Regions from separate parts of the Priestia sp. P1_B12_1 genome, predicted to be linked through region 3. Evidence: riboswitches for the same ligand, from Rfam matches in the RefSeq annotation. Region 3 holds a riboswitch; each other region holds the start of a gene.

Region 1 (4,290 bases), on a different contig from region 3:
AGGATAAACTAAATGAAATGAGTCAAGGGAAGAAAGACAACATCCTTTCTAGTTTTAACGAATTTAAAAGTTACTTAGGAGATAAAGTCACAAAAGGTGAGAAACTAGGGTTAAATGATAATCAATTAGCTCTAGCAGCTAAAAAAATAGCTGATTATCTCGCAACACATGAGGAGCCCAAAAATGAAGAGCAATACTTGTTACATGAGTTATGGAAAGTTGGAAATGAGGAAGAACAACATCATCTTGCTCATATGCTTGTTAAATTAGTTAAAGACTAATCTAAATCCCTAATAAATTGTTACTTGCCATTATTTATTAAGGATTCAAGCGTATTCAATTAACGTAGCAAAGAGCCACTTGCGTAAAACAATTGGCTCTTTATATTCGTTATGTGTTAGGTAATATCTTTGCAGAAGTAAGAATAAGCCGAGATTGAAATATGGTATCTGCAACCCCTTTTATTGACAACTTATTAAGAATGTATAACTAAAGAAAAGAAATAAAGATCGGTTATTTTCTTCTCTCTTTATTCATTTTCTTTAGAATCTTCCTGGTAATGTTCATTTAAGTATGGGTTCTCCGTCGTAGCAAAATTAACAGATTGAAGGCTAGTTTCAGGATCCATTCCATAATAGCCTTTTAGTTCCGTATTTTCTAGCTCGCCACTTCTGAATTGTGGTTCTTTTTTCTCTTTCATGCTGCACCTCTTTTTTCTTATAAATAAAGCTTAGAGAAATATGGTATCAGTTATTCGGTTCTATTTGGAGATGGAACAAAAGAATGTAAAAATTCTATATTATTCCTTTATTATTTTTTATTTTTTATTTTTCTTCTAAATCAAGGACTGGAACCATACGGTTTTCATCATGTGTTCCTCTCGCATGAACGATAGCCATACTTGATGTTTCATCTACACTTTTAATCCAAATAGGAACTCCGTGGTAATGCACATCAATTTCCTTGGGTGAAGAAAGAATTTGCTTAGCTCGATTTATTTCCATATTATCACCTCATTTTTTAGTATGTCCCTGCAATGCATCAATTAAAAGATAAAGCTATATTTCCCCAACAATAATTTGACTACATGCTACAACTCATTCCCTCAAAAATTAATCTATCCTTTAACCTTGAAAAAATCGAACATCAATGGGTTTGCTTAACCTCATTTTATTCTTTAATTCGAATACGTATAAATACGAAAAATAAGCACATACTGTACCTAATCTGATTCCTCCTTTTGCTGACAAATCGTTTCTCCTTTAATATGTTAAGTTTACAAAAAACATCTGTCTTCACAGGTGTTTTTTATTTTGAGAAAATATATTAATTTGTATACAAACTAAGTTTTATTTTACTTCTAGTAGGGGAATAAAATAGTAAATTAAATTGGAGAGGATGAGGGGTTTATGATAGAGATGGAGGTAAAGAACCTTCAAAGGTCAGAAGCTAAATTTAGAAAGGCTGAATCAGAATGCTTAAATAAGGCAATCGAAGAGTATTTCGTGCGTCGTACATACCATAATGCACCAGTAGCTGATGCACTTCAATATATACTAACGATTGATAATAACAGGGAACGTTTAGAAAGTGCCGTTGAACTTTTTGGAGATAATATCAAAGACGTAAATAACCAAGATATTATAAACTATTTAAACCAATGTAGATGTTATAAGGAAATAAGAGATATAGTCTAAATTTGATGCTACCTTATGAAAAAATTTATTGTTCATAAATAACCAAAAGGGGATTGGAGATATGAACTATAAACAAAAGGATTATTATATTAGCGCAAAAGAAAATGAATATTATAAAGTACTAAATGTAGTCGATTATATGTTAGAGGAAGCAAAAAGCAACAATAAATATCCTATATGGGGTGAAAAGCTAAGAACTGAGTTAAAAGAAAGTGCTGGCAACAATCTTACTCCATGGCATTTTAATACAATAATATCCGTACTTTTAGATTACGTACCTGATGAAGTAAAGAATAAACCTAATGCTAAGTCACTCTAAGCGGGTGGCTTTTTATGATGTGCATAATATGTAAGTTAAAACATGTGGTGAATAGCAAGATGAAAGGTGAAATAGTAATATGAGTGATACTGAGATTGTGGCTTTGAGTCAATAATCCGGAGGCATTCTCTCAAAAATAAGTGTAAGGACTTAATTACATGTTTTCCATAAAATTACACTTAAATGAATCTTGCGTGAAAGGAAATTTACTGTTATATTAAATTCAATTAAATATTTTCTTATTTCAATATTTTTTGAAGTGAGGATAGAGGCGCAAAGATCATAAGTATACAATTTGAGGAGAATGAGATCCAATGACAATTGTGGAAAGGGGTATTTGCCGAAGCTGAAAGAATCTCATGTTCTTGAAGCTGGTTCTGCTGTTGAATAAATACAGAACTGTCATATGGGAAACTGTATGGAGGGCTATCTTACGCACGGAAACTATTTTTGATAAATATTGTTTCTACTGCAGCAACGAATCCCTCGTTGCTGCTTTTTTGCGTTTTTTATGAATGGCCCTAACCCCTCTAATTTTTAAAAATTTATAAAGGGTGTGTAGTTATGAATTTTGGCCAAGTATTAACAGCAATGGTTACCCCGTTTGATCAGAATGGCGAAATTGATTTTAACGCGACGAAAACGTTAGTTGAGCATTTAATTACAAATGGCACAGATAGCTTAGTTGTAGCTGGTACAACTGGAGAGTCTCCAACATTAACCACAGAAGAAAAAATTAAATTATTCCAATGTGTGGTAGAAGCTGCTGCGGGAAGAGTCCACGTCATCGCTGGAACTGGCTCAAACAACACGCAAGCTTCGATTAGCTTAACAAAACTTGCAGAGGAAACAGGAGTCGATGGTATTATGCTCGTTGCTCCATACTATAATAAGCCGTCTCAAGAAGGCTTGTACCAGCACTTTAAAACGATTGCCCAGTCAACCTCTTTACCAGTTATGCTTTACAATATCCCAGGGCGAAGCGTAGTTAACATTTCTGTTGAAACAATTGTTCGTCTATCAGAGATTCCTAATGTTGTATCAATTAAGGAAGCAAGTGGCACCTTGGATGCCATGGCAGAGATTATTAGCAAAACACCTAGCGACTTTACACTATACAGCGGCGATGATGGGTTAACAATACCAGTATTAGCAATTGGCGGGGCAGGAGTTATTTCAGTTGCTTCCCACATCATTGGCAATGATATGCAAGAAATGATTAATGCCTTCAAAAATGGCGATGTCAAAAAAGCTGCTGCTACACATCGCAATCTGCTTCCAATTATGAGAGCATTATTTATTGCGCCAAGTCCTTCACCAGTAAAAGCTGCATTAAATCTAAGTGGAATACAAGTTGGCGGTGTTCGTTTGCCAATGGTTCCTTTAAGCAATAAAGAGCAAAGTGTGCTAGAAGAAGTTCTGCAAACTAGTGGCATTAACGTTACCTGTTGAAATAAATAAAAACAGATTAGAAGAGAGAGCATAGCTAAAACGACCGATTCAATCGATGCATTAAGGCAAGATTGGTGCCCAAAGCTCAAGATGGATGAATCATTATTTAGCTAACTCCTAAAAATAGAAAAACTCCCTTAACGCATTGGGGGAGTTTTTCTATTTTTTATGTATGTATACTATATACATCTTCAGTTGCCATACAGAGGGAGACCTATTTCACTATATGTTTGTTCTTCTGTTGGTATTGGTCCAAAAACTTATATCTTAGTCAATACGATTCCGCATAAAGTAAGAATAATTCCTATCAATTGATATTTTCTAAGTCTTTCTTTAAAGATAATTAAGCTCCCAATTAAAACAACAATACAATTTAAACTAATGATTGGATAAACCACACTTGATGGACCTTCCTTTAGGGCGAATAAATAACAGCTGTAACCAATCGTACTTAATATACCAACTAGTATACCTATCTTTATTTCAATTTTATGTGCAGTTAATTTTTTAAATTCTTTCCGAGCTAATGAACTTAAATAGACAGCTCCTCCACCATACATTGAAACAAGCATTTCACCCATGCTAAAGTGCTGATACGTGCTGAATTTCATAATAACACCAACTGTGCCGATAGATAGAAGAGCTAAACAGCAGCTCAAAATCCATAATTTATACTCTATGTGTGCCGTTTTGTTTGGTTGATACTGAATAATACAAGCTGCCAATATAATAATGATGATACCAATCCAATTTGTTAAAGGAATGGATTGAGGAAATAATAAAGATGTAGCTATAACAACAATGACTGTATTCATCGCAATA
Region 2 (4,290 bases), on a different contig from region 3:
TACCATAATAAAGATCCTCTTACATTTTATTAAAAAAATGCGTGAGAGGTTTTTTAGATTTGTATATAATAGTAGTAAAGAAAGAGGGGAAAGCATGAGCAATTTACAAACAGAATCACAGCAAGAACTTGAAGAGACGATGGAAACATCAGAACCTAACGTCACAGCTGAAACAGAGAGAACTCTTGATCACGTTTCATATTTCGGATACAGCCTTTTGCGTGACGTGTTAATTCCAGAGCTTCTTGGAGACGAAACAAATACCATTTCATACTGGGCAGGAAAACACCTTGCGCGGAAATACCCATTAAATACAATGGATGAAATCGTCGCTTTTTTTAAAGCAGCTTCCTGGGGAACACTGACGCTTGCAAAAAAAGATAAATATTCACTCGAGCTTGAGTTATCAGGTGATGTGGTCAGCAAAAGATTTCAGCAGGAAACTTGTTCGTTTCATCTTGAGTCAGGATTTGTGGCTGAACAGATTCAGCGTCAAAACAACTGCCTAACAGAAGCCTACTTAACACATAAAGAAAAGAACGGAAAAGTGCTGATTTCCGTGCAGTGGGACCGAAAAGATATCTTACCTACCGAAACACGCGCGGAGCGCTATAAAAAGTAGGAAATACGTATATATAAAAGACGTGGAGATACCACGTCTTTTTTCTCTTCTTTATACGTGCACTGCTTGCTGCTCTTCTAATTCAAATGCTACGTGAAGCGTCTCAACAGCTTTTACCATATCAGCGTGCGGTACAACTGTAGATACTTTAATTTCAGACGTGCTGACCATCTTCACTTCAATTTTCTCCCCTGCCAGCACTTCAAACATTTCGGCTGCAACGCCTGGATTAGAAATCATGCCAGAGCCGACAATTGATACTTTAGCCAGACCGCTTTCATGTTCAATACGCGTATATCCTAAAGTAGATTTATACTCTTTTAAGACGGCAAGAGCGGCATCTACGTCTACGGTTTTAATAGAAAATGAGATAGAGAGACGATTATTAGCCGTTACGTTTTGAATAATAATGTCCACATTTAACTGTTCTTTTGCTAATGCTGTAAAAATAGTAGAAAGAGTTTGCAACTCATTGTTTAACCCTTCAATTGTCACTCGTGAAATATTATCTTCAAACGCAATTCCTCTTACGACTAAGTTTTGTTCCATTGAAACTTCCTCCTCAACAATCGTTCCATTCTCGTTTTCTAAGCTTGAACGCACTTCTAGCGGTATCTGATAATTTTTTGCAAACTCAACAGCGCGCGGATGCAGCACCCCTGCTCCCAAATTAGCTAATTCTAACATTTCGTCATATGAAATAGAGTGAAGCTTACGAGCATCTTCTACATAGCGCGGATCTGTCGTAAACACTCCTGTTACGTCTGTATAAATATCACATTTTGCAGCTTTTAATGCTGCGGCAAGAGCTACTGCCGTAGTGTCAGAGCCGCCTCGACCTAATGTTGTAATGCTTCCATCTTCTGAACAGCCTTGGAATCCAGCTACTACTACGATTCGGCCTCTATCTAATTGGCTTTGAATACGTGTCGTGTCAATGTGCTGGATTCGTGCATTGCTGTGAACTGCTTCCGTCTGGATACCAGCTTGCCAACCTGTTAGCGAAGTTGCTTCATACCCTTTATATTGAAGGGCCATTGTTAACAGGGAAATCGTTACTTGTTCTCCAGTTGTAAGAAGCATATCCATTTCGCGTTTGCTTGGACTGTCCGTAATATCACTTGCTAATTTCACCAGTGCATCTGTCGTTTTGCCCATTGCCGATACAACAACAACTACTTGGTTACCGCGCTCTGCTTCTTGAATAACACGGTTTGCTACATGTTGGATACGTTCAACAGAACCAACAGATGTTCCACCAAATTTTTGAACGATTAATGCCATAATTTTGTTCATTCCTTTTCAATAAATTTGCATATGCAGGATGATGAGAAGCTAAATTTTTTTACTCAGACAATAAAAAAAGCAATGAGATGAGCTCTCATTGCTTAACGAACGAAAATTATAAAACATAACCGTCCACTGCCGTGAGATAGCTCTCCAAGAATCTACATCTTGACAATCCTACGTTTATTCAACGCAGAACCAGCAATCATTACTATGAGGTAATGTTCACTTCGGCAAATTTCCCTTTCCGTCTCATTCATAAGGGCTCATACCCTTCCTGATACGTACTGATTAAATTTGCACCTCTATCTTCACTTCATTTGATGAAGTGTCGTATGAAATTAGTTAATAGCTTATCAAATATTTTCTATTATTTCAAGACTATTTTTGTAATGTTTCATAAATTTTTTCAGCAATGTTTTGAGGAACACCTGAATTTCGAATATCATCAACCGTTGCTTCTTTCAATTTTTTCACCGAACCAAAATACTTTAACAAAGCTTTTTTACGCTTTTCTCCCACTCCCGGAATGTCGTCCAGAACAGACTGAAAAGCGGACTTAGAGCGCACTTGACGGTGGAAAGTAATCGCAAAGCGGTGAACTTCATCTTGAATTCGCTGAAGCAAATAAAATTCTTGACTATTGCGTTCAAGCGGTATGATTTGAGGAGGCTCACCAATCATCAGGTTGGAGGTTCTGTGCTTATCATCTTTGACAAGACCTGCTGTAGGCACTAAAAGTCCCAATTCATTTTCGAGAACGTCCTGTACTGCAGCTAAATGCCCTTTGCCCCCATCTACAACAATTAAATCTGGAAGCGGAAGACCTTCTTTTAACGCTCTGGAATACCGTCTGCGAACGACTTCTCTCATGGAACTGTAATCATCTGGTCCCTTTACGGTCTTAATTTTATATTTGCGATATTCTTTCTTTTCCGGTTTCCCATCAACAAAAACAATCATCGCAGAAACGGGATCTGTCCCTTGAATATTTGAGTTATCAAATGCTTCAATCCGGTAAGGCGCTGCAATTCCAAGCTCTTCTCCTAACCGTTCAACTGCGCCAACCGTGCGCTCTTCATCTCGTTCAATTAAATAGAATTTTTCACCGAGCGCAATTTTTGCATTTTTACACGCAAGTTCTACTAATTCTTTCTTTTTGCCTCGCTTTGGATGCTGAACCTCTACTTCTACTAATTTCTCAGCTAACTCTGCATCAATCGTTGCTGGAACCAGCACTTCTTTTGGCTTAATATTTTTGGCATAAAACTGACCGATAAAAGTTAAGAAATCTTCTTCTGGCTCTTTATAAAAAGGAAACATAGAAACTTCTCGCTCAATTAATTTCCCTTGGCGAATAAAGAAAACTTGAACACACATCCAGCCTTTATCATAAGAATAGCCAAACACATCTCGATTAACAAAATCATTAAACGTTACTTTTTGCTTTTCCATTGTCGCTTCAATATGAGCAATTTGATCTCGATATTCTTTAGCCCTTTCAAAGTCAAGTTCTTCTGAAGCTTTTAACATTTTTTCAGTTAACTCTGTTTTGACATGCTCATATCCACCATTTAAAAACCGAGTGATATTTTCAATAATTTGTTTGTTTTGCTCTTCTTTTACTTCTTTTACGCAAGGAGCTAGACATTGCCCGATATGGTAATACAAACAAGGTCTGTCTGGCATGGTAGAGCACTTTCTTAGTGGATAAATGCGATCAAGAAGCCGCTTGGTTTCATTTGCAGCTTGAACGTTAGGATAAGGACCGAAGTATTTCCCTTTATCTTTTTTTATTTTTCTTGTAATAACAAGCCGGGGCTGTTTTTCAGCTGTAATCTTAATAAAGGGATAGCCCTTATCATCTTTAAGCATGATATTGTATTTTGGATCATGCTTTTTAATTAAATTCATTTCTAAAATAAGCGCTTCTAAATTAGAAGATGTGACGATATATTCAAAATCGACAATGTCGTTTACAAGTCGAAGCGTCTTTCCGTCATGAGATCCGGTAAAGTAGGAGCGCACTCGATTTTTTAATACTTTTGCTTTTCCTACGTAAATGACCGTTCCATATTTATCTTTCATCAAGTAGCAGCCGGGCTGATCCGGTAAAATAGCCAGCTTTTCTTTTAAATAATCATTCATACTTTTCTCCTTCCTCTTCTCTTACTCTGTCCATCTATACATTCGCTTATGAAGCGTAGCCTACATTCTTTTCTGCTTTACAATACATGCACATAAGCCAGATTTGTGACGGTGTTCCTTACATCTAGTATAAAACAAACGAACGCATATTCGCTAAATAAAAGTATTCCCAAAAGAGAAAAAGTGGAGAAAAAGAAAAAACCTAGCCTGAGCTAGGTTTTGACTTACGCGTG
Region 3 (4,290 bases):
GTAGCAATACCGAAAATAACGGCAAAGACAATTAATTGTAAAATGTGCTCTTTCGAAAATAACTGAACAAAATCAGGTACAGTAAATGTACTAACAAGCTGAGTTAAAAGCGTCATTTTTTCAGCTGTATTTTCACTGTCACCCATCAATTCTTTAATGGCAGAAGTATCTACATTATGTAGCGGATTGTAAAGTGATGCGCCTAAAAAGCCTAAAACGGCTGAAACAGCAGCAGTGGCGATAAACACAACGGCGATACCTAGCATAATTTTACCAAGACGCTTCATTTCATTCATGTTTGCGATCGCCGAAGCCACACTAAAAAAGACAAGGGGAACGATAATCATGAACATCAAATTAAGAAACAAATCACCAAAGGGCTTTACGACTGCCACATCGGGCCCGATAGCATATCCTGCTATCCCGCCAATTAAAATAGCGAGAAGCAGAATAAGCGATGATCTGTACGTTTTAAATACACTTAAAACCATAGTTAGATTTCCTCCAAACAACAATAGCTTCTTTACTACGCAAGAACAGCTATTATTTGCTCATTGCATACGTAGTAACGACTGGCTTTACATCTTTACGCACCAAATCTTCGTATGTTTCTCGCTCTACAGCAAGACGAGCTTCTCCATTTTTTACAAATACAACAGCAGGGCGCGGAATACGGTTGTAATTGCTAGCCATTGAATAGTTGTAGGCACCTGTAGAGGACACTGCTAATAAATCTCCTTGATTAACGCGCGGTAAATCAATATCCCAAATAAGCATATCTCCTGATTCACAGCATTTACCCGCAATTGATACTGTTTCATCTTTTTTATCCGTCACTCTATTAGCCAAGACAGCTTCATGTTTTGCATCGTAAAGAGCAGGACGGATATTATCGGTCATACCGCCGTCAATTCCTACGTATTTTCGTACACCTGGAATCTCCTTCGTTGATCCAATTGTATAAAGCGTTGTACCTGCTTCTCCTACGATGCTTCTTCCAGGCTCAATCCAGACTTCTGGAAGGGTATAGTTCTGTTCAGTTAACGTGCGGCTTAGCTTTTCTGTCAGTGCATCTACATAATACTCAACTGGAAGAGGAGAGTCGCTTTCGGTATAACGAATACCAAAACCACCACCTACGTTTAAAACTTTTACTTCAAATTCCATTTTATCACGAATGCTGAATAAGAAATCAGTTAAAATATCAATGGCGCGAGAAAAACCATCTACTTCAAAAATTTGCGAACCAATATGACAATGAATGCCTAAAAGATCGTAGTAAGGCTTTTCTAACGCAGAACTTACCGCTTTCATGGCTTGGTCATTGGAAAGACCAAATCCAAACTTGGAGTCTTCCTGTCCGGTCATAATATATTCATGTGTATGGGCTTCAATCCCTGGAGTAACACGCAGAAGAATAGATGCTTTCTGTTTGCGCTCAGCTGCTAAGGCATGCAAAACTTCAAGTTCGGTAAAGTTATCAACAACAAAACAGCCAATATTCGCATCAAGAGCCATTTCCATTTCTTCAATCGTTTTATTATTGCCGTGAAAATGAATGCGTTCAGCTGGATATCCAGCTTCAAGCGCTGTAAATAATTCGCCTCCTGAGACCACATCTAGTGACATATCAAGCTTCGTTAAAAGGCTAGCCATTTCCATACAAAGAAAGGCTTTCCCTGCATAGGCGATTTGATATGAAAATCCGCTTCTTCGAAAGGCTGAATGGAAGGCCTTGCATTTCGTCTCAATTAATTCTTGATCGTAGATGTATAGGGGAGTGCCGTATTGTTTTTTCAGTTCGACCGTATCGCACTGCCCAATTTCTAAATGATTGCTGCTGTTAATTTTACTCGTTCCATGTAAGTACATAATCCGTATCCCTCCATTTAAATCATTCAACTATAACTTTGATGGTCAGTAGAAAAACACAAAAAAGACCCGTGAAGTGATGTTCACGCGTCTTGGTTTCATAATAATAAAATATTATTACATTCTAGGCATCAACATCTCTTCAATAGCTCTCCACAAACCAAATGGTTTGTGACAGCTCAGCATTTATTCAATACTGAACCAGTATATGAACACAATGGATGTTTATATACTTCGGCACGAAATCCCTTTTACTTATCTTCACAGACTCCATTAGTCTCCAATAAGTGACTCTTGATTTCATGCACCTCTATTCTCAGAGAGGAAAATTATATTTAAATGTAATTTCTATTATATTTCCTTTTCCTCCGTCTAGTCAATGAAAAGTTAAGGCATAGGAATATCAAAAAGAATAAATAAGAAAGCTATAAAGCTTCCAGATAGAACCCAAGCACCCAGCGCTGTCTTTTGATGAATGACTAAAAGTGAGAACGTGACAATATTGAAGAGAAAAGAACACAGCAGCGACCATCCATAATGATGAGTAATACTGTGATTAACATAAGCAATGAACTCAATCACAGTAAATAAAAGCGCCCACAAAAGAATCCACCACATCCGGCCGCTTACATGCAGCGGCAGCCTTCCTAAAAAAACTGGTATAACAAACGGATAAATAATTAAGGTTATTCCAAGGGAAACCATGAGGTGATCGGGTAGAAAAAGGTGATCAATACCAACAGGGTGAAATACCCATACGCGGTGATGAAACAGCAGTACTTCATAAAGCAAATTCCCCGTGACCCAAAACAGCAAAGTAGGATAGTATTCTTGATACCTGCGCCACTTGCCAAATAGTAAACCAAGAATGATAAAAAATAATACAAATGAAGATTGCATACGCTCTCCTTAAAATAATGGTTATTTCTTTTTATTTACATATTATAGAAATTTTATTCTCTTTGCTTTTATTCAGAAACTATAATAGAAAAGCCGTAAGCAGCAGCGTTAAAGACGTACTACCACTATTTGTGGCTTTCTTCACGCTGCTATAATCTTCGTAAAGGAACTTCTACCGCTTTTGTTTACGAGATGAAAGGAGCTGCTATATGTTAAAGTCAGCAAGACGTAAAAATAAGCTCGAAATAGCTCAGCCTAGTATGTGACTTCTTTTTTTGCTATGCTAAAATTGCATACATATAGCATAAGAATACTAGAAGAAAGAAAAGGGTGTTTTGGTATGAAAACATACATCGTAGTTGGAGCTGGGGTACTTGGAGCTTCTACTGCATATCATTTAGCAAAAGCAGGAGCAGATGTGACATTGGTAGATCGCAAGGATGCTGGTCAAGCTACTGATGCAGCAGCAGGAATTGTTTGTCCATGGCTTTCGCAGCGTCGAAATAAAGCATGGTACCGCTTAGCAAAAGGCGGCGCCAAGTACTATCAAACATTAATTCAGCAATTAGAAGACGATGGAGAAACGGATACAGGATATAAGCAAGTGGGAGCAATTAGCTTACATACTGATGAACAAAAGCTTAAAAAAATGGAAGAACGAGCATATAAACGTCGGGAAGAAGCTCCTGAAATAGGCGAGATTACACGTTTATCCGCTAAAGAAACACAGGCTTTGTTTCCGGTTCTTTCAGAAGAATACAGTTCAGTTCATATTAGTGGAGCCGCTCGCGTTAACGGAAGAGCTCTTCGAAACGCACTTGTGAATGCAGCGAAGAAAAACGGTGCAAAAATAATAGAAGGAAACGCAGAACTTCTTTATGAAAATAATCGAGTAACGGGCGTTGCCGTAAATGGACAAACCCTTCTAGCAAGTACAACAATCGTGACAGCAGGAGCGTGGGCAAATCAATTGCTAGAGCCTCTTGGAGTAAAATTTTTAGCAAGCTTTCAAAAAGCGCAAATTGTTCACTTACATCTCCCTGATTTAGATACAAAAGACTGGCCCGTTGTGATGCCTCCAAGCGACCAATATATACTTTCATTTGAACAAGGTCAAATTGTTATTGGAGCAACACATGAAAACGACACGGATTATGACTTGCGAGTAACTGCTGGTGGGCTTCATGAAATTTTTTCAAAGGCCTTATCAATTGCTCCCGGCTTAACAGAAAGCACAGTTTTAGAAACAAGGGTAGGGTTTCGACCATTTACTCCAGGCTTCTTGCCAGTCATTGGAGCTCTTCCGGCTTACGAAGGAATACTAGTAGCCAATGGTCTCGGAGCTTCAGGCTTAACGTCGGGTCCTTATCTTGGTTCAGAGCTTGCTAAATTAGCACTTGAAATGGAAATGGAAATGGATCTTAGCGACTATGATGTAAGAGGAGCTATCGAGTCTTAAGCAAACAGAATGAATGAAAACAAATAGAAGTTCGCAAACTACAACTACTATATGATGAA

What was found. A riboswitch is a leader RNA that binds a small molecule or an ion and turns the genes downstream of it on or off. The one in region 3 is predicted to bind lysine.
Region 1: linked by a shared signal. The riboswitch ahead of dapA (4-hydroxy-tetrahydrodipicolinate synthase) and the one ahead of lysA (diaminopimelate decarboxylase) in region 3 are both predicted to bind lysine.
Region 2: linked by a shared signal. The riboswitch ahead of AC1D0Y_RS04790 (aspartate kinase) and the one ahead of lysA (diaminopimelate decarboxylase) in region 3 are both predicted to bind lysine.

What each region holds. Positions count from the first base shown of each region.
Region 1 is NZ_JBFTZR010000010.1:47,907-52,196, reverse strand. It holds gene AC1D0Y_RS23830 (DUF3243 domain-containing protein) at 1-281, shown strand, start outside; gene AC1D0Y_RS23825 (hypothetical protein) at 530-700, opposite strand; gene AC1D0Y_RS23820 (H-type small acid-soluble spore protein) at 825-1,004, opposite strand; gene AC1D0Y_RS23815 (hypothetical protein) at 1,410-1,697, shown strand; gene AC1D0Y_RS23810 (hypothetical protein) at 1,759-2,016, shown strand; lysine riboswitch at 2,275-2,453, shown strand; gene dapA (4-hydroxy-tetrahydrodipicolinate synthase) at 2,581-3,468, shown strand; gene AC1D0Y_RS23800 (DMT family transporter) at 3,729-4,290, opposite strand, start outside.
Region 2 is NZ_JBFTZR010000001.1:913,919-918,208, forward strand. It holds gene AC1D0Y_RS04785 (YslB family protein) at 95-622, shown strand; gene AC1D0Y_RS04790 (aspartate kinase) at 674-1,906, opposite strand; lysine riboswitch at 2,048-2,225, opposite strand; gene uvrC (excinuclease ABC subunit UvrC) at 2,291-4,057, opposite strand; gene trxA (thioredoxin) at 4,282-4,290, opposite strand, start outside.
Region 3 is NZ_JBFTZR010000003.1:151,628-155,917, reverse strand. It holds gene AC1D0Y_RS11780 (dicarboxylate/amino acid:cation symporter) at 1-491, opposite strand, end outside; gene lysA (diaminopimelate decarboxylase) at 544-1,872, opposite strand; lysine riboswitch at 2,011-2,193, opposite strand; gene AC1D0Y_RS11770 (CBO0543 family protein) at 2,260-2,772, opposite strand; gene AC1D0Y_RS11765 (NAD(P)/FAD-dependent oxidoreductase) at 3,113-4,231, shown strand.